2 regions of the Staphylococcus sp. IVB6214 genome follow, and region 1 is predicted to be linked to the other one. Evidence: a T-box and tRNA genes for the amino acid it is inferred to sense, from the RefSeq annotation. Region 1 holds a T-box; the other holds one or more tRNA genes.
The links. A T-box is a leader RNA that pairs with one kind of tRNA and senses whether it is charged. The one in region 1 lies ahead of serS (serine--tRNA ligase), so its partner is inferred to be a tRNA-Ser.
Positions count from the first base shown of each region.

Region 2: it encodes a tRNA-Ser, which carries the amino acid that the T-box ahead of serS (serine--tRNA ligase) is inferred to sense. The anticodon was not compared.

Region 1 is NZ_CP094723.1:1,921-14,598, forward strand. It holds gene dnaN (DNA polymerase III subunit beta) at 1-737, shown strand, start outside; gene MUA51_RS00015 (DsbA family protein) at 871-1,560, shown strand; gene yaaA (S4 domain-containing protein YaaA) at 1,726-1,956, shown strand; gene recF (DNA replication/repair protein RecF) at 1,953-3,068, shown strand; gene gyrB (DNA topoisomerase (ATP-hydrolyzing) subunit B) at 3,081-5,012, shown strand; gene gyrA (DNA gyrase subunit A) at 5,048-7,642, shown strand; gene MUA51_RS00040 (NAD(P)H-hydrate dehydratase) at 7,701-8,513, opposite strand; gene hutH (histidine ammonia-lyase) at 8,727-10,244, shown strand; T-box leader at 10,279-10,479, shown strand; gene serS (serine--tRNA ligase) at 10,556-11,836, shown strand; gene MUA51_RS00055 (AzlC family ABC transporter permease) at 12,105-12,678, shown strand, end outside.
Region 2 is NZ_CP094723.1:655,256-667,933, reverse strand. It holds gene menB (1,4-dihydroxy-2-naphthoyl-CoA synthase) at 1-4, opposite strand, end outside; gene menH (2-succinyl-6-hydroxy-2,4-cyclohexadiene-1-carboxylate synthase) at 20-814, opposite strand; gene menD (2-succinyl-5-enolpyruvyl-6-hydroxy-3-cyclohexene-1-carboxylic-acid synthase) at 801-2,474, opposite strand; gene MUA51_RS03215 (isochorismate synthase) at 2,467-3,822, opposite strand; gene MUA51_RS03210 (1,4-dihydroxy-2-naphthoate polyprenyltransferase) at 4,001-4,939, shown strand; gene MUA51_RS03205 (ABC transporter permease) at 4,998-5,765, opposite strand; gene MUA51_RS03200 (ABC transporter ATP-binding protein) at 5,762-6,412, opposite strand; gene MUA51_RS03195 (GNAT family N-acetyltransferase) at 6,399-6,980, opposite strand; gene MUA51_RS03190 (YolD-like family protein) at 7,135-7,545, shown strand; gene MUA51_RS03185 (CPBP family glutamic-type intramembrane protease) at 7,644-8,246, opposite strand; gene MUA51_RS03180 (YkvS family protein) at 8,253-8,438, opposite strand; gene lplA (lipoate--protein ligase) at 8,629-9,621, shown strand; gene MUA51_RS03170 (IDEAL domain-containing protein) at 9,693-9,911, opposite strand; gene MUA51_RS03165 (competence protein ComK) at 10,132-10,776, shown strand; tRNA gene MUA51_RS03160 (tRNA-Ser) at 11,045-11,133, opposite strand; tRNA gene MUA51_RS03155 (tRNA-Asn) at 11,135-11,209, opposite strand; gene MUA51_RS03150 (hypothetical protein) at 11,472-12,494, shown strand.

The DNA.
Region 1 (12,678 bases):
ATGCGTTACAACTACCAATCAAAGTATTGAAAAACATCATTGCACAAACAAACTTTGCAGTGTCCACCTCAGAAACACGCCCAGTACTAACAGGGGTCAACTGGCTTATACAAGAAAATGAATTAATATGCACTGCGACCGATTCACACCGCTTGGCTGTAAGAAAGTTGAAATTAGAAGACGAAGATATCAGTGATAAAAATGTCATCATTCCAGGTAAGGCATTAGCTGAATTGAACAAAATTATGTCAGATAGTGATGACCACATTGACATTTACTTTGCTTCGAACCAAGTGCTATTCCGAGTAGGTCATGTCAACTTCATTTCACGCTTATTAGAAGGGCATTATCCTGATACGTCTCGCTTGTTCCCAGAAAACTACGAGATTAAGTTAGGTCTCGATAACAGCGAATTCTATCACGCGATCGACCGTGCATCATTATTAGCGCGTGAAGGTGGCAACAATGTCATCAAGCTCAGCACGGGAGAGAACCAAATTGAATTGTCATCAACATCACCTGAGATTGGAACGGTAAAAGAAGAAATTACAGCAAATGATGTTGAAGGTGGCAACTTAAAAATTTCTTTCAACTCGAAATACATGATGGATGCATTGAAAGCCATTGATCACGATGAAGTAGAAGTCGCATTTTTCGGTACGATGAAACCATTTATTTTAAAACCAAAAGACGATGATACGGTGACGCAATTAATCTTGCCAATCCGCACATACTAGAGAGAAAAGCTAGGGCGATACGCCTTAGCTTTTTTCGTTCTGTACAGAAGTAATATATTTTACTCATACGTGTAGTGATGTAGGGGCGAAATCGAGTATAATAAAACTATATGTAATCTTGGAGGAACAGAATATGAAAGTTAAAAAGACGCTGTTGATTGGCGTTGTCATTTGTTTATTTGTACTTGCTGTTTTAGGAACATTCTCTTTTTCAAGCGATTCAAAAGATAAATTGGACAGTAAAGCCTTGCATAAAGACACTGCTTTACAGCCACAAATCGGCAACAAGAAGAGCGACGTGAAACTCGTACTTTTCGGTGACTATAAATGCCCGTATTGCGGAGATTTTGAAAGCCAAATATTACCAAAAATTCAAAAAGACTATATCGAAACGAATAAAGTTGAACTCCGTTATGTGAATGTACTCATTCATGGCGAGGAGTCTAAGTTATCGACACGTGCGTCATTAGCGGTTAATAAATTTGCACCAGAAGCGTATTGGTCATTCCATGAAGCATTATATCGCGCGCAGCCGAAGTCAAAAGAAGCCGTGTCAGATGACAAGTGGTTAACAGAACAACTTGTTGAAAAAGAAATCAACAAGTTGAAGATTAAGCCAGAACAGAAGAAACAAATTTTGAATGCTTACAACGATAAAGTATTTCATCAACAAGCGAAGCATGATGATCAATTGGCGAAACAATACAAAGTATCTAAAGTGCCATCTTTATATGTGAATGGTGAACGTGTAAAAGATGTCACTGATTATGAAGCAGTCAAAGGTGCGATTGATCAAGCGCTTGACGAACAGAAAAACAAATAAACAGATAGTGGATTTTGTCTGCTGCTATCACATCAAAGAACAAGGTGTGTTGCTCATTTGTTTCACATGAAACTTTTAGCGACACACCTTAAATAAATATGCATTTCTACATGAAATTTAGCGGATAAAAAGGTATAATAGACTAGGTGAGCAATTACGAATGGAGTGATAATTTTGGCTGAGGAAGTTACAGTGGATAGCGTTTTGACATTAGGTCAGTTTTTGAACTATGAAGGTATTATCGAATCAGGTGGCCAAGCAAAATGGTTTTTACAAGAATATGATGTGTTTTTGAACGGTGAGCACGAGACACGTCGTGGTAAAAAGTTAAGTGATGGCGATGTGATTGAGATTCCTGAAGTAGGATCTTATGTGATTAAAATTGGTGAACAATGAAGTTAACAACACTCCAGTTGGAAAACTATCGGAACTATGCGCAAGTTGATTTGGCATGTCATCCGGAAGTCAACATACTCATTGGAGAGAATGCACAAGGTAAGACGAACTTACTTGAGTCAATTTACACATTGGCCTTAGCTAAAAGTCACAGAACAACGAACGACAGAGAGTTGATTCGGTTCGATGCAGAGTATGCTAAAATAGAAGGTGAATTAAGCTTTAGACATGGTCATATGCCTTTGACAATGTTCATTACGAAAAAGGGCAAAAAGGCAAAGGTCAATCATTTAGAACAGAGTCGCTTGACGCAATACATCGGTCATCTTAACGTTGTTCTATTTGCGCCAGAAGATCTCAATATTGTAAAAGGCGCGCCACAAGTGAGACGTCGTTTTATTGATATGGAGCTTGGACAGATATCAAGTTTGTATTTGAATGACTTATCGCAATATCAACGCATACTCAAACAGCGAAATCATTATTTGAAACAACTACAACTCAAGCAACAAAAAGATACGACAATGCTAGAGGTGTTGAATCAACAGTTTGCAACATATGCAGTCAAGGTGACTTTGAGACGCCAGCAGTTTATTGCAGAACTTGAAACACTCGCAGCACCGATTCATTCAGGGATTACGAATGGCAAGGAACGCTTGACATTGCAGTACATGCCGAGTATCAAGATACAAGACGTCGCGCAAGGTGAGGAAGGCTTAACCAATGATGTGTTTGAATCACTACAAGCCTCCCTTACGAAAGAGATTGAGCGTGGTGTGAGTTTGCAAGGACCACATCGAGATGATCTTGGCTTTCAAGTGAATGAGATGGATGCGCAGACGTTTGGTTCTCAAGGGCAGCAACGTACAACGGCACTCTCAATTAAGCTAGCTGAAATAGAATTAATGCAGCAAGAAGTGGGGGAATACCCCATTTTGTTGCTTGATGACGTATTAAGTGAGTTAGATGATTCTCGACAAACGCATTTGTTGAGCACGATACAACATAAAGTACAGACATTTGTAACAACGACATCCGTGGATGGTATCGACCATGAAATAATGAAAGATGCTAAAATATATCGAATTGCAGAAGGAAATATTAAGAAATAGTAGAAAGTGAAGGTGGAAGCATTGGCTGATGTGAACAACACAGAAAACTATGGTGCGAGTCAGATTCAGGTATTAGAAGGTCTCGAAGCGGTTCGTAAGCGACCAGGGATGTATATTGGCTCGACTGCAGAACGTGGTCTACACCATCTCGTATGGGAGATTGTAGATAACAGTATTGACGAGGCACTTGCAGGCTATGCAGATACGATTGAAGTCGTCATTGAAAAAGACGATTGGATCAAAGTAACAGATAACGGTCGTGGTATCCCGGTCGATATCCAAGAGAAGATGGGACGTCCAGCTGTCGAAGTTATTCTTACAGTGCTTCATGCCGGCGGTAAGTTTGGCGGTGGCGGATATAAAGTATCAGGTGGTTTACACGGTGTAGGTTCGTCGGTTGTAAACGCATTGAGTGAGACACTCGAAGTATACGTGCACCGAGATGGTCGTATTCATCACCAATCATACAAACGCGGCGTGCCGGAATTTGATTTGAAACAGATTGATGATACAGATAAAACGGGAACAGTTATCCGCTTCAAGGCAGATGCTGATATTTTCCAAGAAACAACGGTTTATAACTATGAGACATTACAAAAACGTATTAGAGAGTTAGCATTCTTGAACAAAGGGATACAAATCACATTGCGAGATGAACGAGATGATGAGGCGCCACGAGAAGATAACTACTACTACGAAGGCGGGATTAAGTCTTACGTTGAGTTGATTAACGAGAAGAAAGAGCCGATTCATCCAGAGCCTATTTACGTGCATGAACAACGTGATGATGTTGAAGTGGAAATAGCCTTACAGTATAACAGTGGCTATGCGACTAATTTGCTGACATATGCGAACAACATCCATACGTATGAAGGTGGGACACACGAGGACGGCTTTAAACGGGCGCTGACACGTGTTCTTAATAGTTATGGATTACAGTCCAAAATTATCAAAGAAGACAAGGAGCGTCTCTCTGGTGAAGATACACGTGAAGGTTTAACTGCGGTTATCTCTATCAAGCATGGTGATCCACAATTTGAAGGACAAACGAAGACGAAGTTAGGGAACTCAGAAGTGCGTCAAATTGTAGACCGTACGTTTTCAGAGCTGTTTGAGCGCTTCTTGCTGGAAAATCCACAAGTAGGTCGTACAATCGTTGAAAAAGGTATTATGGCATCCAGAGCACGTATTGCGGCTAAGAAGGCACGTGAAGTGACACGTCGTAAAACGGCTTTAGATATTTCGAGCTTACCGGGTAAACTGGCGGACTGTTCAAGTAAAGATCCGTCAGAAAGTGAAATCTTCTTAGTAGAGGGTGACTCTGCCGGGGGGTCTACGAAGTCAGGACGTGACTCACGTATTCAAGCAATCTTGCCATTGCGTGGGAAAATTCTTAACGTAGAAAAAGCACGATTAGATAAGATTTTAAATAACAACGAAATCCGTCAAATGGTCACAGCATTCGGAACGGGTATTGGTGGCGAATTCGATATTTCAAAAGCAAGATATCACAAGATCGTGATCATGACCGATGCAGATGTCGATGGTGCACATATCCGTACGTTGTTACTAACTTTCTTCTATCGCTTTATGCGTCCGTTGATTGAAGCGGGCTATGTGTACATTGCACAACCGCCACTTTATAAATTAACGCAAGGTAAACAAAAATATTATGTCTTTAATGATCGCGAATTAGACAAGTTAAAAGAACAGCTGAATCCAACACCGAAATGGTCGATTGCACGCTATAAAGGTTTGGGTGAGATGAACGCCGATCAGTTGTGGGAGACAACAATGAATCCAGAAAATCGTGCGATGTTACAAGTAACGCTAGACGATGCGATTGAAGCGGATCAAACGTTCGAAATGTTAATGGGCGATGTCGTTGAGAACCGTCGCCAGTTCATTGAAGATAACGCTGTCTATGCCAACCTGGATTTCTAATATGAACACTTGAAAATGAAAAGGAGGATATCTTGATGGCTGAAACATCTGAATCAAGAATCAATGAACGGAATATCAGCAAAGAGATGCGTGAATCATTTTTGGACTATGCCATGAGTGTTATCGTATCTCGTGCATTGCCAGACGTAAGAGATGGTTTGAAGCCTGTGCATCGCCGTATACTTTATGGTTTGAATGAACAAGGCATGACGCCGGATAAACCTTACAAAAAATCAGCACGTATCGTTGGGGACGTAATGGGTAAGTATCACCCGCATGGTGACTCATCTATTTACGAAGCCATGGTACGTATGGCACAAGAGTTCAGCTACCGTTACCCACTGGTAGATGGTCAAGGGAACTTCGGTTCAATGGACGGTGATGGTGCTGCCGCAATGCGTTACACAGAGGCGCGAATGACGAAGCTTGCGCTAGAACTTTTAAGAGATATTAACAAAGATACGATTGATTTTATCGACAACTACGATGGGAACGAACGAGAGCCGAGCGTCTTGCCGTCTCGCTTCCCGAACTTATTAGTGAACGGTGCATCAGGGATTGCGGTTGGGATGGCAACGAATATCCCACCGCACAATATGCGTGAAGTTATTGACGGTGTGTTGAGTTTGAGTCATAACCCAGATATTTCAACAGCAGAACTGATGGAAGACATCCAAGGACCAGACTTCCCAACAGCGGGTTTAATTCTTGGTAAGAGTGGCATTCGTCGAGCGTATGAAACAGGACGTGGCTCTATCATGATGCGTGCAAAAGCTGATATCGAATCACGTGGTGGTGGTCGTGAACGCATCGTTGTGACTGAAATTCCTTTCCAAGTGAACAAGGCACGTATGATTGAGAAGATTGCGGATCTCGTTCGTGATAAGAAGATTGAAGGCATAACAGATTTGCGTGATGAGACAAGTTTACGTACAGGTGTCCGCATCGTTATTGACGTTCGTAAAGATGCCAATGCAAGTGTCATTTTGAACAACTTGTATAAACAAACACCATTGCAAACATCATTTGGTTTCAACATGATTGCATTAGTGAATGGTCGTCCACAGCTGATTACTTTGAAAGAAGCACTATACCATTATTTAGAGCATCAGAAGGAAGTCGTACGTCGTCGTACTGCATACAATTTGCGTAAAGCAAAAGACCGTGCCCACATTCTTGAAGGATTGCGTATTGCGCTCGATCATATCGATGAGATTATTGCGATTATCCGTGAATCAGAGACAGACAAAGTCGCAATGGATAGTTTACAGACACGTTTCTCATTGTCAGAACGCCAAGCGCAAGCTATTTTAGATATGCGTTTACGTCGTTTGACAGGTCTAGAGCGAGACAAGATTGAAAATGAATACAACGAGTTGATTGCTTATATCGCTGAGTTAGAAGAGATTCTAGCAGACGAAGAAAAGTTACTCGCATTGGTACGTGAAGAGTTAACAGATATCAAAGAGCGTTACGGTGATGATCGTCGTACAGAAATTCAATTAGGTGTCGTTGATCACTTGGAAGATGAAGACTTAATCCCAGAAGAGCAAATTGTGATCTCATTAAGTCACAACAACTATATTAAACGATTACCAGTATCGACGTATCGTGCACAAAATCGAGGTGGACGTGGTGTTCAAGGTATGAATACGCTTGAAGACGACTTCGTAAGCCAACTCGTAACGACAAGTACGCATGATGATGTCCTCTTCTTTACGAACAAAGGACGTGTGTATAAGTTACGTGGCTATGAAGTGCCGGAACTCTCACGTCAGTCTAAAGGCATTCCAGTCGTCAATGCGATTGCGCTTGAGAGTGATGAAGTAATCAGTACAATGATTGCTGTGAAAGACTTGGATTCTGAAGATAACTTCCTAGTCTTTGTCACGAAAAATGGCTTGGTGAAACGTTCAGCATTAAGCAACTTTAACCGCATCAACAAAAACGGTAAAATTGCGATTAAGTTTAGAGATGACGATGAGCTTGTAGCGGTTCGTTTGACGGATGGCCATAAACACATTCTCATCGGTACATCACAAGCTTCACTCATTCGCTTCAAAGAGACAGATATTCGTGCGATGAGCCGAATTGCAGCGGGTGTGAAAGGTATTTCATTACGTGGGGACGATGAAGTTATTGGTCTCGGTGTTGCAGATGAAGATACCGAAGCGGAAATTCTTGTCGTGACGGAAAAAGGATACGGTAAGCGTACACCGATCAGTGAATACCGCTTGTCACGTCGTGCAGGTATGGGTATTAAGACAGCCAATATTACTGAGCGTAACGGTAAGCTTGTGTGTATCGCAACAGTTGAAGGTGATGAAGATGTGATGGTCGTAACAGATCACGGCGTCATCATCCGTATGGAAGTAGAAGACATTTCTGTAAATGGTCGTAATACACAAGGGGTGCGCTTGATTCGTCTTGATGATGATCAGTTCGTTTCTACGGTTGCTAAGGTAAAGCAGGAACCCGATGACTTAGAAACGGAAGAACAAGACGGCGGGGTGTCTAAAGTGTCTGAAACAGGCAGCGATAATGCTGACGGTTCAAAAGAGATATTGAGAGAAGACTTCATGGCACGTGTTGAAGAAGACATTGCTAATGAAGATGAAATAGACGAATAACAGTCCATATAAAAAAGGTTCAGAGCATACGGATGTTCTGAACCTTTTTGCGTCTATATTATTGTTCGAGTTGTTTCATTGCGTAAGGAATTTCGTCAATGATTTTTGAAGGTGGAACGACATACATATCTTTCGACAATTTTTCTCCAATGTAGCTATGTGTATAGGCAGCGCTTGTCACGGCATCAATTGTGTCATCAAATTGACCGATGAAGCTTGTAATCATCCCAGCTAGTGTATCGCCCATTCCGCCTGTTGCCATAGCAGGTGTACCAATTTCTAGCTTATATTCATTGTCTCTGAAAAAGATTTCAGTGCCGTGCTTCTTCAAAACAACTGTTGCGCCAATCTTATCAACAGCAGCACGATTGCGTTCATACGTCTGTTCTTCAATTGGAATACCACTGAGACGTTCCCATTCTTTTTGATGTGGTGTGTAAATGATTTTGCATGGTGGGATTTCTGGTTTGAGCTTACTCATAATAGAAATCGCATCGCCATCAACAATCAACGTATGGTGTGATTGAATATTTTGTAGCAAGAATGTCATCGCATTGTTCCCTTTAAAGTCGAGCCCAAGTCCTGGACCGATTAAGATACAATCTGACTGTTCGATGACTTTTGTCAGTTTCTTCGTATCATTAATATCAATCACCATCGCTTCTGGACAGCGTGAATGGAGTGCGACATGGTTCGTTGGATGCGTTGCTACCGTAATCAAACCACTCCCACTATACACGCATGCACGTGCGGCTAACATAATCGCGCCACCTAACGTTGCATTACCACCGATCAGAAGAATACGACCATAGTCACCTTTGTGCGTATCTTGTTTGCGTTTCGGTATTCTAACATCCGACAATATTTCCATAGAGCAAGAACCTCCTATCTGATATTCCATTATTACAACAAGATATGATATACGGGTGTGACTTATTCGTCAATAGATAAAATAAGGCGATTTAGCGTGGCATTCAAGTAACGCGCTACCTAATAACGAATATGACCCCAGCTATTGTGTAAGTGATAGCTGGAATCTATACTGAAATGAGGATGGCAAGAAATAGCAAAGGGGTTGGATAAGATGGTTTTATATTTAACAGGTGATCAACTTAGGATAAATGATATACGTGACTTCTTACATGAACAGACAACCGTAGAAATTACAGAAGATGCACTCACACGTGTCAAAGAGAGTCGGGCAATCGTAGAACGTATTATTGAAAACAAAGAGACTGTTTACGGTATTACAACAGGATTTGGTTTGTTCAGTGATGTGTTGATCGATCCACAACAATACAATCAACTACAAGTCAATCTGATACGCTCACACGCATGCGGGGTAGGGGACCCGTTCTCACAAGAAGTATCATTAGTCATGATGGTATTACGACTGAACACGCTGCTAAAAGGGCACTCTGGGGCGACAGTTGATCTCGTCAGACAGTTACAATTCTTTATCAATCAAAGAATCATTCCGGTAATTCCACAACAAGGTTCACTGGGGGCATCGGGGGACTTAGCCCCTTTATCACACTTAGCTTTAGCTTTAATAGGAGAAGGGCGTGTCTATTATCATGGACAGATGTTAGACAGCTCGGATGTCTTGGATAGTTTAGATAGAGCCCCATTAAAGTTACAAGCCAAAGAAGGCTTGGCATTAATCAACGGAACACAAGCAATGACTGCACAAGGAGTTGTGACAATGATTGAAGCGGAGCATTTGGCTTATGAGGTAGAGTGGATTGCTGCATTAACACATCAAGCGCTGAGAGGGATAACAGATGCGTATCATACGTCTGTTCATACAGTGCGGAATTTTGATGAACAGACAGATGTAGCAAGACGGATGTTAGACTGGCTTGAAGGATCAAAGCTGACAACACGACAAGGAGAGTTACGTGTACAAGATCCGTACACATTACGTTGTATTCCACAAATACATGGTGCGAGTTTTCAAGTATTCAATTATGTACGTGAGAAGTTAGAATGCGAGATGAATGCAGCCAATGACAATCCATTGATTTTTGATGAAGGAGACGAAACGTTAGTCATCTCTGGTGGGAACTTTCACGGACAACCGATTGCGTTTGCATTGGACTTCTTAAAAATTGGTTTGAGCGAGCTGGCTAATGTATCAGAGAGACGTCTAGAACGTCTTGTTAATCCACAGTTGAATGGTGGTTTACCTGCATTTTTAAGCCCAGAACCGGGGCTACAAAGTGGTGCGATGATTATGCAGTATGCGGCGGCAAGTCTTGTATCAGAGAATAAGACATTGGCGCATCCAGCAAGCGTTGATTCTATTCCATCGTCAGCGAATCAAGAAGATCATGTATCAATGGGGACGATTGCGGCAAGACACGGATACAAAATATTAGAAAATGTACGTCGTGTGATTGCGATTGAGGCGATTATTGCATTGCAAGCAGTTGAATTGAGAGGGATTGAAGGGCTTTCGCCAAAAACACGAGAACAGTACGAAGCACTACGTGAAATCGTGCCGTCAATTACAGAAGATCGCCAATTCCATAAAGATATTGAAGATGTGGCGAATTATTTACAAAAAGGTGCGTATTATGATAGGGCTTGCAATTTATAAAATAGTCTGATATATTAAATATAAATTCAGAATAATTAATTGTTTGTGGACTAAGTAATATCTGAATCCTAACAGAGAGTTTGTGGTCGGTGTGAACAAACAGGTGATAAAGATATGAAATCTACCCACATATTAAGAACAATTCGGGTAAAACCGTTAACTTTTGTTGAGCGCAGGCATATTTTTAATATGCTTGTTAAATAGGGTGGCAACGCGTAGTAACCACGTCCCTTGTAATAGGGACGTGGTTTTTTTTATGGGTTCCCCCAAAAAATAAATCTCACTAATACACAAAGAAAGGATGTCGCACTATGTTAGACATTAAATTATTCAGAAACGAGCCTGAGAAAGTTAAAGAGAAGATTCAATTACGTGGAGATGATCCGGTTGTTGTTGATGAAGTGTTAGAACTTGATCAAAAACGCCGTGAACTAATTAAACAAACAGAAGAATTAAAAGCAGAGCGCAATAAAGCATCTGAATTAATTGCTGAAAAGAAACGTAATAACGAAGACACTGAAGAAGCAATCCAAATGCAACGCCAAGCAGGAGAAAAAGTAAAAGAAATCGATGCAGAACTTAAAGAAGTGGATAATGCATTACAAGATAAATTATCACGTATTCCTAACTTAATTCATGATGATGTGCCACAAGGTGCAGACGATACTGAAAACGTTGAATTGAAAAAATGGGGCACACCACGTGAATTTGACTTTGAAGCAAAAGCACACTGGGATCTTGTTGAAGAGTTAGGTATGGCAAACTTTGAACGTGCTGCACGTGTATCTGGTGCACGCTTTGTATTCTTAACAAACGAAGGTGCGAAGTTAGAGCGTGCCTTAATCAACTACATGTTGACAAAACATACAACACAACATGGTTACACTGAAATGAATGTACCACAACTTGTAAACCGTCACTCAATGTATGGAACAGGTCAACTACCTAAGTTTGAAGAAGACTTATTCAAAGTTGAAAAAGAAGGTCTTTACACAATTCCAACGGCAGAAGTACCATTAACAAACTACTACCGTGAAGAAGTGATTCAACCGGGTGTGTTACCTGAAAAATTCACAGGACAATCTGCATGTTTCAGAAGTGAAGCAGGATCTGCTGGTCGTGATACACGTGGCTTAATCCGTCTTCACCAATTCGAAAAAGTTGAAATGGTGCGCATTGAAAAACCTGAAGATTCTTGGAATGCATTAGAAGAAATGACTGGTAACGCAGAAGCGATTCTTGAGGAATTAGGCTTACCATACCGTCGTGTGATTTTATGTACTGGAGACATTGGCTTCGGTTCAAGTAAAACTTACGATTTAGAAGTATGGTTACCAAGTTACAACGACTATAAAGAGATCAGCTCTTGCTCAAACTGTGTTGATTTCCAATCACGTCGTGCAAACATCCGCTTCAAACGCGACAAAGATGCAAAACCTGAATATGTACACACATTAAACGGTTCTGGTTTAGCAGTAGGTCGTACATTTGCAGCTATCGTTGAAAACTATCAAAATGAAGATGGTTCTATCACAATCCCAGAAGCACTTGTACCATTCATGGGCGGACAAACAGTCATTGAACCAAAATAATTCTCGGTACCAATATTTACTCTCTAAATTAATATAGATACACGAAGGCCTTTCGAAGTGAATTCTCTCTCACTTTGAAAGGTCTTTTTTAATATTAAGACATCCCTAGACTCTCTATTGTCAGAAAATTTAGTGATATAAAACGGTGTTTTAACAGTGTTTTTAGACATCGGTTTGTGTGCATGCACTGTGAAGGTTGTCTAACAATGTAGATTTTGAAATTGTTTTGTAATACAATAAGTTTAATTTTGATGAAGGGGGTCACATCATGGCATATCAGACATTCAGACAAGGCATCAAAGATTGTATTCCAACCTTGCTTGGATACGCAGGTATTGGATTTTCATTCGGTGTCGTGGGGAGTACCTCTGGCTTCAATCTATTCGAAATCGCATTATTGTCCATTTTAATTTATGCTGGAGCAGCGCAATTCATCGTGATTGCTTTGATGGCTGTTCATACGCCCGTATGGGTCATCGTCTTAACCACGTTAATTGTCAACAGTCGAATGTTTTTGTTGAGTATGACGTTAGCTCCGTCCTTCAAATCAGAAACATTAGGTCATCGTGTCGGCATCGGCGCATTGTTGACGGACGAGACATTTGGTGTAGCCATCACACCTTATTCAAAAGGGGAGATGATTGGTCGTAACTGGATGCATGGCTTGAATATTACAGCATATCTATTTTGGATTTTTACGACAATTCTTGGTGCTGCGCTCGGTGACTTTGTGAGTCGACCGGAAATGTTTGGACTTGATTATGCGATATTAGCGATGTTTGTTTTCTTGGCAGCGGCACAATTAGAGGGCGTACAGAAGTCTAAGATACGTCTATATATGT
Region 2 (12,678 bases), 650 kb from region 1:
TCAACTGGGTCAACCTCCTCTAGTTAGCTAATATAAATGCTAGTATTATTGTATCAAATTTTTCATATTCTTCCACATGAACTGTATGTCCAACTTCAGGGACAATGTTGATATTTGCTTGTACAAAGTGCTGTTTCATCGCTTCAGCAATCGAGACGAACTTCTCATCCCACTCCCCAACTATGATTTGTACTGGGCATGGAATATCTGCTAATCGCGGCCATAGATTCGGCATGTTGCCTGTGCCGTAATCTACTAATGCTTTTGCAAGTCGTTCTGGTTGCTGTGATAAACGCATCTGTCTAATACGTTGTTGCACTTGTGATGGTAAAAATTGTTGCGATTGAAATAATGGTAATCGCTCCCAATCATTGACGAATACTTCAAGATTTGCCAACTCTAATACACGTGCACGTGCACGATCCACTTGTTGGCGTTCGACACGAGCTTCTTCATCTCGAAGTCCAGGTGACCCGCTTTCTAGGATTAGCCCAGATAACATCTCACCGTACTCTGTTGCATAACCAAGTGCTACACGTGCTCCCATTGAATAACCGTGTAAGTATAAGTCATATTCACTATATCGTGACAATAATTCATGCAACTGTGTGATAATCCATTCAAAATCCCAAATGACTGCTGTCGACGATGTATCCTGACCGTGTCCCGGTAAGTCTACGAGCAGCAAATTAATGTCCTCTGTCAATGGTTCAATATGTTGCCCAAAGGTCGTTTGATCACTAATAAATCCATGCAACATCACCAGCGTCTGTTTCGTCTGTCGTTGTGATGGATACCAATTATAATGTAACATTGGCTACCTCACCCAAACATTGATAAAGTTGTTGATGCATCTCATGATTCATCTCTCGATTCGTCTTCACTTCCATTAAATGGGATGTCATTTTAGGTAACTTCATATAAGACATCGTATCCAAGTCGGTTATCTGCTGGTAACCAAAACCATATAACAAAGCAACATGTTCAAAATCCAGATGCATCGGCGTTCCAAACAAACGTTCAAAGTGTTCAGGTGCCTGCTCTTTTTGTGGTAAATATGAGAAAATCCCACCACCATTATTGTTTAGTAAAACAATGTTCATTTGAATATCATTCAGTTTTGACATGAGTAAGCCATTCATATCATGATAAAGTGCCAAGTCACCGATCAATAACGTCACGGAGCGATGAACTGCCATACCAAGCGCTGTCGATACAATACCATCAATGCCATTCGCCCCACGGTTAGCATAAATACGTGCTTCATTATCAAAATATAAGTTATCAATATCACGAATTGGCATACTGTTGCTGACAAATAAACAATCATCTTTGCCAAGCTTCTCCAAAAGACGACTGACATAAGCCGCTTCTCCTGTCGCATGTCTCTGTATTGCTGTTACTTCAGCACGTGCCTGTTGTTCTAATGTTTGCCAATCGTTCAACCACTTTTTACGATATGCAGTTGGTATCGTTTCTAACGACCTGAAAAAGTCATTCGCTGACATCTCAAAGAAGTAGTCTGGCTTTTTCGGGAAAGCATCTCTATCCGCACCATTTTGTACTAGAATTTGTTCTGCTGATGTTTGTTTGAGCCACTGATTCAACTTTTTAGAAATAACAGGTTTGCCAACTCGAATGACAAAGTCAACATCTAGAGAAAGACCAGATCTTAGCAATAAATCATAAGTCGCAATGACATTAGGATGTTTTGTGCTGCGTATGCTATTCAAAGGATCTGCCAAAATCGGCAAGTCATATACTGTTGAAAATGTTAAAACCTGAGAAATATCTTGATGTTGCATATCCCCCACAATGATTAAGCCTTTAGGTTGTCGTAACGTCTTCTCTAACACTGTTGGATCCATTGTTTTTTGGTAATGTGTCGGGACATATGTGTGCGTCGTCAATAAATCTTTACGTGACAAGTCAGGCGTCAATGGTTCTGCGAATGGTAAGTTGAAATGAACCGGTCCTTGCTGTGGTCCATCAAAGTATTGACTCGCACGTTCTAATTGATATTGATTGGTTTCAATACATCCGATTGTACCGTCTGCCAGTGGCATATCAAATTGATATCGGACATAATTTCCGAACATATTCACTTGATTAATCGCTTGTGGTGCACCGATACCACGTAACTCATGTGGGCGATCACTTGTTAAGACAACGAGTGGCAAGCGACTAATATCACTTTCTGCTACTGCCGGCACATAGTTAGCACTTGCTGTTCCTGATGTACAGAGTAACGCAACCGGTCTGTCACTCCCCTTAATCAAACCGAGCGCAAAGAATGCAGCGCTACGTTCGTCCGGATGTACCCAAGTTTTAATTTCTGGATGACATTCAAAAGCGATTGCTAATGGTGTAGAACGTGACCCTGGACTGATCACGACTTCACGAATGCCATATGCATATAATTCAGAAGCAAAATGAAAGACTTGTTCTGTGAGATTTTGTTGGTGTTTATCCAATATCTGTCACTCCTAACGCGTCCATCATCGGACTGAATTTCAAAGCTGTTTCCGCAACTTCGGCAGCTGGATCTGACGCTTTGACGATACCAGCACCTGCATAAAGTATTGCTTCGTCTCCCTTCAATAACATCGATCGAATCGCAACAATAAATTCACAATCATCATATGCATCAATCATTCCAACTGGTGCACCGTACAAACCACGTGCCGCATGCTCATGTTCATCAATATAGGCCATTGCCATCGACTTTGGATATCCGCCTAATGCAGGTGTTGGATGTAATCCATCCACTAATGACATATGCGAATGGCCTTCGAGAGGGCCACCTATCTCAGTGAATAAATGATAGAGATGATCATTTTTTAAAATTTTAGGTGTTGCATCGTATGTTGCTTCTTTAACAAAAGGTTGGATGTCTTCAAGAATACTATTCACAACAATTTGATGTTCTCCTAGATTTTTCTCATCTTGCAAAAATGCTTGCAGACGTTTGGCGTCTTCTGCACTATTTTGCGTACGATGAAGCGTTCCTGCAACCGCCTTTGTTGATAACATTCCGTCTTGCACACGAAAGAGCTGTTCTGGCGTTTGTGAAATAAATGTATCTGTTCCTGCCTCTATCACAAATAAATAACTATTTTTCTCATTGCGCAGTGCGTTTTGTAAAATCGTATCGATATGTATTTGTGATGAAAACTTTATTTTTCGTTGGCGTGATAACACAATCTTTTCATCATTTGCTAACTGTTCCACTGTGCGTTCAACTAAATCTTGCCATTCTTGTTGCTGAACATTTTCAATATGCAATACTTCCGGCATGTCATTCGTTTCTCGTAGTGGTGTTAACCCTTCAAACCGTTCGATTAAGCGCAGGAACATATCCATCGAAAATGTGTTGCGTTCTACTGTATAAGTTAAAAACGTTTCACCGTCTACTTGTGAAATAAGTACTTCCGGCAAAATAAAATGATGCTGGTCAAATGCTTGCCACACATCGTCTGTCCGTTGATCTGAAAATTGAAAACCACCACAAAGTCTCAGGTGATGTCTTTCATTTTCAGGATTTACAAATAATATATTTTGTCTAAGCTTTTGCCATTGCTTAAAAATCGCTTGCTTATCTACTTGCTTATTTTTAATTTGAGTTGCAATACGATACCCAAAAAATGCAGTTTTATTATCATTTAAACGAAAATAAAATCGACTTCCTGCTGCTTCTTTCGTCGCATCAAACAATGTCATCGGATCAATGGCATGCGATAATTTAACTTCAACAGAAACCCATTGTTCGGTCGCTTGCTTGATGGCTTCTTTGATTGCCTGTTCACGTGCGTCAACAGTCATCTCTTTCTCACTTCTTTCGTCATAATCATCTAATTTTTTTCATCATTTTATTTTAACATTTTTATGACGTGTTGTGTGCTTAAGAACTTGAAACATTAAAGTTTGCATTGATTTAAAATGTAATCTTTTCTATACTAATTCTGTATCATAAATACTAATAATCGAGGTTTTAATCTATATGGGCACGCAATTTAAGCAACATTCATCTTTACACAAATATTGGTTATTAATGCGTCCACATACGCTAACAGCATCTGTTGTTCCTGTACTAGTCGGAACAGCTACTGCTAAGCTGTTTATGTTGGGAAGTGAGGATCATCTCTCGCTCTTACGCTTAATCGCTATGTTATTGGCTTGTCTACTCATTCAAGCTGCAACGAATATGTTCAATGAGTACTATGATTATCAAAAGGGACTAGATGATCATGAATCAGTCGGTATTGGGGGTGCTATCGTACGTCACGGTATGTCATCGCAATCCGTCTTCAACTTGGCAATCGCGTTTTACGTTATCGCTGCTTTGCTCGGGCTGCTATTAGCCGCTCAAACATCATTCTGGTTAATTCCGGTAGGTCTGCTTTGTATGGCTGTTGGCTACCTTTATACAGGCGGTCCTTTTCCGATTTCATGGACACCTTTAGGCGAGTTATTTTCAGGTGTTTTTATGGGTATGTTTATTATTTTAATCACCTTCTTTATCCAAACGGGTAACGTCCAAGGCTATGTTGTATGGATCAGTATTCCAATCGTCATTACAATCGGACTCATCAATATGGCAAATAATATTCGTGATAGAGTAAAAGACCAACAAAGTGGCAGACGTACTTTGCCTATCCTTTTAGGCAAACAAGGTTCACTATACTTTTTAGCGGCTTGTTACGTATTTGCTTATTTATTTGTTATTTTTACAGTATTCTTCAAAGACGGCGGCTCACTTTTCTATTTATTAGTGCTTTTGAGCTTCCCAATGCCAGTCAAAGTATATCGTCGTTTCAGTAAAAATGATACGCCACAGACAATGATGCCAGCGATGGCGGCTGCAGGTAAGACCAATACATTCTTCGGACTACTATATGCACTTGGTATTTATATTAGTGCATTACTCGGTGGTGTTTAATACTCAAGATGTCAAAGAGACACATCCTATTCTCATCATAATAGGATGTGCCTCTTTTTTATGTGACTTTATTCATTTGTATCAATTGATGACGATGATTGAAAAATTGGCGATAACTCAAATATGTACTCACAAATGCAGAGATAATCGTTGCTGTTGTATGGATGAATACAACCATCAATTGAAACTTTATCGCTTCTAACGGTGGCACACCTGCAATAATTAATCCAGTCATCATTCCGGGAATGGACACTAACCCATAAGTTTTAACTGAATCAATCGTTGGAACAATTGCTACTTTGATACTTTCACGAATAGCATCTTTAGCTGCAAGAATTGGTTCTGCACCCAATGACAACTTCGCTTCAATAGCTGCCGTCTCTTTTGTAAAAATACGATCCAAGTTTTGATAACTTAAATTAATTGCAATCATTCCATTACTTCCAACCATTCCTGCAATAGGAATCAATTCATTCGGTTTCATACTAATTGCACCCGTCAATAACACGCCTCCTAAAGAGATGAGTGCCCCCGACATAATCGCAGTAAATGAAATCCAGAAAACATGCTTCATAATAGATGATGCGCGTTTAATCGTATTCGCTGCTGCATTAATCATAATGACAAGAATCAATCCCAATACAATCCAAGTTGTTTCCAGTTTGAATACGAACTCTAACATATAGCCAATAATGACAAGCTGGATTACAGCACGGACGGCTGCAATGATTAAATCTTTCGCAATAAACAATCGTTCTTTATAAGAAATTGTAATAGGTACTAACAATAATAGCGCTGTTAAGACAAGCGAAGTCGTACTCATCATGTGAGCGCCACCTCCTTATGTAATACCCCGTTTTTTATTACAACCTGTCTATCAAAATGGCGATGGCTTTGTTCATCATCATGTGTAATCCACAGAACAGTTGTCCCTTTTGCAACATAATCAAAGATAAGTTGTTCAACACGAATACTATTTTGATGATCCAATGCACTTGTTGCTTCATCTAGTAATAAAACATCAGGTTGATACATGAGCTGTCGTGCGATAGTGATACGCTGCTTTTCACCACCGGACATTCGCTGCACACGATCTGACAATTGATAATGACCCAATCCTACTGCTTCCAAAAGTTCCTGTGCACGCTGCTTATCGAAATGCTCTTTTCGCACAATGGATGGGAAACTCAAATTATCAGCAATTGTCTCACCAAATAATGCAATACTTTGTGATAAATAACTCACTCGAGTCCTTAATACTTCTGGTGTATACGTGTCATAGGGCTGATGATTAAAATACAATGTTCCTTTCGTCGGACTAATCAAGTCAGCAATGAGTCGTAATAACGTACTTTTCCCACTACCAGACGGTCCAGTAACAGCAATAGCTTCTCCTTTTTGCACTGACATCGATAAGTCTTGAATGATTGGCTGTTTATCAAATTCATAACTTATATTTTTAAGTTCTAACATTCAACGATGCCTCGCTTACATATGTCATATAGTAATAATGATGATGATAAAGTTTCTTTTCAGACTTTACTTCAAATCCTAGTTTTTTATAAAGAGAAAATGCTCCTTTATTATCATGGTCACAATTTAAGCTCCATATTGTCCCTGGTTCACTTTGCACCAAATATTTGAGAAGCTTACTAGCAACACCACGTCCACGAAATTGTGGAAATGTCGCTACTGACTCTATATACGTGTCCGTCACATCCGCTTCCATAACCGGTAAAGGCGTTGTCGTTGATAACGGGAGTTTTTGCGCAGCTTCAAGTGTTTCCCAAGCAGCTTCATATGCCTGTTCATGGCGACCAGGATATGCAATAATCATGCCGGCCACTTCATCTTCTATTTCATAAACATACACATGGCTAAAATGATTGCGATAGTGTGCTTTTACTGTACTCTCTTCAATCGCTGCAATCACTTGCGGTTCTGAGTAACGTGTTACAATTTCTAACTCCATATCTTTCCAAATCATATATGTTAACTTTGCAATAGCATGTCGGTCTTTTACTTCTGCCGATCGAATCATTTGTATACACTCCGTTTCTAAATAACAATACGTCTTTATTGTAGCCTAATTCCCTCCATTTTTTAAATAATTGTTTCAACATAAAGCGAATATACGTTCTTTCACTTCACAAAATAGGAACATGCGTTCTATAATGGTGATTGAGGTGACAGCTATGAAAGATAAAACTCTACCCCAACATTATCAATATGAGACAGACTATCGTAAAATACCGAGAGAATATTTGAATACGAACATTCCTAAAGGACGTGGTATCGTAAAATGGGTGCCTTTTGCTACCTTAACCGAACAATTCGAATGCTTAAAAAAAATTGAACAATCACAGCACAAACAGCCACAACCTATTCTCAGTGAGGACCAGCTATATGAATTGAATTACATGTTACACCTTAAGTTATCTACTCATACATCTGGTGTCTTTCAGTACTGGTCAGAGGGTGCCATACATACAATCGAAGGATCTATTCTAAGTATTCATTCACAAAATCAAACTTTGACAATTACGGGCACACAGACCCATCAACCCGTGACACTCCATTTCAATCAACTCTGTCACATTGAATGAAATGGAGAGATAAAAATACGGATTTTTGAACACCTGACTCGGGTTCAAAAATCCGTATTTATAAATTAAGATAAAGTAAATGGTTGGCATATGCCCCATTAACCATGAAATATTAATAAAATAACAACCGCTACAATTTGCGCAACTGTAGTTGTTGCAATACGTCTTGTGTAAGTATAACTCACACCTAATACGAGTTGACATACAAAAATAAAGGCAACAATCCACCAACGATCTAAGTATATAAAGAATGTACTAGACACAATGGCACAGATTAAAATACTGATCCATGCATGATGGAATCTTCGGTCCAACTCTTTATGAAGAATTGAGCGCAAATACAGTTCGTGACATGGCATGACGAATAGCAAAGTCACCAACATTTGCCATTTAAAGTACACGCCTGTACGCGACAACTGTTTGATCAACGATAAATACGTTAAATCTTTCGTCATGAGAGAGAATACGACTTGGATGAGTACGAGTATCACACCTGTTACTAAGCCTATTGCAATCGACGTAAGAAGTCTTTTTGAAGTAATATCACGCTGATAGAACACATAACTAATACCCGCAATTAGCATGATGCCTGTATACAATTGCCAGTAGACGTTATGTTGTCCCCACATAATCATTAATATGATGTGAAAAGCAATAAAACTTGAAATAAACCATAGTAGCGGCTTGTTAATTGTTTTCATAATACCTTATCCTTTTTGCTCTACAATTTTATAACGTTTGTGATTGATGACTGTTTTTTCAGGTAAGTCTAGTGTCGCAAAGTTATCCATAATTGTTAAATCAACAATGACAGAGTTATCATTGATCTTTTCGACTTTACCTTTCAGACCATCATGAAATTCTACAATGTCGCCTACTTCTGCTATTGTCATCACATTCGCCCCCTTAGAAATTAACTAGACTATATTGTACTAAAGTTTACATCTTAAATAAACTATTTCCGTCATTTTTTATGATTTAGCCATAATATTACAACATCAAAGTTCAATTATTGGAAAAAAGTTGGAAAATGGTGCATAACTATATTTAAGGGCATAATGGGAGTAAAGGAGAGGTAAAACGATGAAATTTATCAGCAACAATAACAATACAGATCCCACGCTGAATCTTGCTATGGAAGAATACGTACTGAAAAATGTACCGATGGATAATGATGAAAGTTATTTTTTATTCTATATAAACAGACCATCTATCATTGTCGGAAAAAACCAAAATACCATTGAAGAAGTCCATCAATCTTATATTGATGAAAATAATATTGATGTTGTACGTCGCATATCTGGAGGCGGTGCTGTATACCATGACTTCGGCAACTTAAACTTCAGCTTTATCACAAAAGATGACGGCCAAAGCTTCCATAACTTTAAAAAATTCACACAACCCATTGTTGATGCATTGAATAAAATGGGCGTTCAAGCAGAAATGACAGGTCGCAACGACATCCAAGTCGGACAAGCAAAAATTTCTGGTAACGCAATGGTAAAAGTGAAAGACCGTATGTTTAGTCACGGAACATTGATGTTAAACAGCGAACTAGATGAAGTACAAAATGCATTAAAAGTAAATCCTGCGAAAATACAATCAAAAGGTGTCAAATCTGTACGTAAACGTGTCGCAAATATCGTCGAATTTTTAGATGAACCTATTGATATTGATACATTTAAAGAAATTATCTTAAAACAACTATTTGGTGACTCGGACGTTGAAACATATCCATTAAGTGATGAAGATTGGAAAAACATCGAGCAGTTAGCAAATGAAAAATATCGTACGTGGGATTGGAATTACGGTAAAAATCCAAAGTATAACTTTGAACGTGAACATAAATTTGAAAAAGGCTTTGTTCAAATTAAGTTAGATGTGAAAAAAGGCCGAATTGAGCATGCTAAAATTTTCGGTGACTTCTTTGGAGAAGGAAATATTGAAGAATTAGAACGCGCACTTGAAGGCGTTACACACCAAAAGCCAGCAATTCATGAAGCTTTAAGAGATTATGATATCCATCATTATTTCGGTGCGATTCCAAAAGATGAATTGATTGATTTAATGGTATAAAAATAACAGGACGATTCATCAATAACGTGGTGAATGGTCCTGTTTATTTTTTCATGGAATGACTCGAGGAATTAGACAATGTTTTGCGCCTCCAACTCATTATATTCATTAGTATACATCATAAAATCTGCTTCATTTTTATTTAATAAAGCCTTGTCAATCAACTGCTCTAATTCTGCCTTTCTGTGATGTCTAAGTGCCGCCTCAATAACGAGTTCTGCACCTAATCTGTTAACTGCTTGCATCGGGTTGACGAGTATTTGTTCCTTTACATCAATTTTATGTTTCATGATGACTCCTCCTCAAATTGTTGTTTTGTTTTTGATAATACACAGTATACCGAAAGCAAATTCAAAATGCAATAAGTTTTCTGAATTTTTTCAAGTTTAGAAACAATAAAAATAAAATATTCTTATTTAAAATTTTCTGACTCCTTTGTTGACAAACCGCCCTTACGTTTTATAATTAATTTTATAAAGAAAGAGCAATAATTTGAAAGGATGATACCTTATGAATCAACAAAATCAAATAAGTCATGTCATTGATCCAAACGTTATGGTCATCAAACCGATTAGTGGATCGGACGGAATGTTCACACGAACTGAACTTCTATATAGCAATGGCAAGCGAAAAACTAAAAACATGCGCCCACTACGTTTAATAGAATTGGCATGTCGCTATCGTTACAATACTTATTCACATATCAAAGCTGAAGTTAAAACACTGACCGGTATTTCAAGCAAGCCCCCTTTCTTTCTTCCAGAAGCCAAGACTGTTACTTTTTTCTCCACACACTCTGACCGAGTTCAACAAAGCTGTTGGTTTAATGTCGAGTATGTTCGTCGAATTGAACACTACAAAACGGGTAAATCAAAAGTTTATCTGCATGGCGGTCATACACTTATCGTGAATGTCTCTCAATACACCCTACTTCATCAATATCAAAATGGCATACATCTTGCTTATATTCTGTTACGTCAAGAGATTGAAGCAGGTGAACTTGTTAAAAGATACACTGAAACACAACGAGAAGAATTAATAAATATTGTGAGTGAATTTGTTAAGACACTTAAAGACATACGTCTCGCTCTCAATGCTGAACAACGTTATTACCCTCAAAAGATTGCAGAAGATCCCCCTTTTAAAAGCTATTAGTCATCAACTACACTTTTTCAACATCATTCAAATTCCCTACAAAACTTCTTTTTTCTATTTTTCTAAACATTATTTTTTATAGGCGCATCATGTCTCCAGTTTATTTTAATTTAGTATTTTAAACGATAGAGACATATGCGCCTTTTTAGCATTTAAAAAGTGAGACAGCACATAATACCATCCCACCACAAAAGATTAAGACTCTATAAAGTTGTCTCTATTTCACTGAATACAAAAAAGCACTATCATACGATAGTGCTTTTTTTAACGGAAACGGAGGGATTTGAACCCTCGCGCCGCTCTCGCGACCTACACCCTTAGCAGGGGCGCCTCTTCAGCCAACTTGAGTACGTTTCCATGGCTCCACAGGTAGGACTCGAACCTACGACCGATCGGTTAACAGCCGATAGCTCTACCACTGAGCTACTGTGGATTAATATGAACTTTTCTTAACACAAATATTATTATAACAATATCATGATAGAAATCAAGGGATAAATAAAAAAAGTTAGCAGAACATTTACACCTTGAAGGTAGATGTTCTGTTAACGTAACTGATTTGTGTGTGATGTGGCTTATTTTCATTATACAAAATGACTTTAATCAAAAAATTTTTAGTACAAAATACTATTTACGAAATTTTTACAGATATATATACTAAGTATATGACTATATTAATAAAGGAGCGAATTATTTTGAGAAGTAAATGTATTAAACGAGCAAGTATTGTAGCAGGTATGGTTGCAACAACTCTTTTATTCACAGCGTGTAGTAATAATGATAATTCGGCTGAAAAGACAGAACAAGCTGACCAAACACAGCATGCGATGACAAAGCAAGAATTCAAAGAACTTCCATATAGTGAGTTTTACAAAATGGAAGATCTCTCTGAACAAAGCTTGGAGAACTATGAGAAAGGAAATAGTGTTCATTTAAAAGATAAAGATAAAGTCATAAAGGCACTTGAATCAGCCAATCATAGTGGATCACACAAATTCACAAAAACCTACGATGATAAAAATGATAAATACTTACCACAATACACTAACGAGCAAGATCCTGATGATGAAAACATCAAAAGACATTATGCATTCAATGTAGAAAACATCAAAATTGGCGAAACATATAAGAACCCCAATTTAGAAATTAGCGTCAAATCTGCTAAAAAATATTCTGCGGAAGATATTGAGAAAAAAGCAGTTAATGGTTTAGAGTATCAAGTAGAGACCTTTGACTCTGATGGTATAAAGAGCGTTGGCATAACCAAAACTGATAGAAATGGTCAAAAATTATCTTTAGGAAACTATCGAACTGGCGTCTCACCAGAAGGTAAAAAACTTGATGATGGTATTCTTAAATTAACCATACACTATAAAAATAATTCCTCTATATCTAAACAAGCGCCTTTCAGTAAAGATTTAGAATCAATTATTCGAAAGAAGCCAACTACTGATAGTGGTTACAGCTCAGATATGAACATTTTAGATATAAACAACGTTAAAAAAGATGGCAAAAAAATATCAGAAAGCTATGAGACGAATCCATTAGGCGTGTTAGAAACAAAGCCAGGAGAAACAATTGAATTCGATGCGTATGTAAGCGTATTAGATATACATGATGGTTTACTTTATGTGTTTGAGTGGAAATATGAAGATCCATTAAATTGGGATTGGATTGCCGCACCGCCTTTTAAAGGTGCAATCGATTTGGATAAATAATTGAACAACGAGCAATTTTATTTTAATTGAAAACTTAATATTTTTAGATGCTTTCATTTTTATTCTTTAATAGTCGATTCTCCAAATAAATAACCATGCAATATCTGTCAACAGAACGGATATCACATGGTTATTCCTTTTTATTGTATTTCTAATTACATTTTAAAATAAAACCGCAACCTAT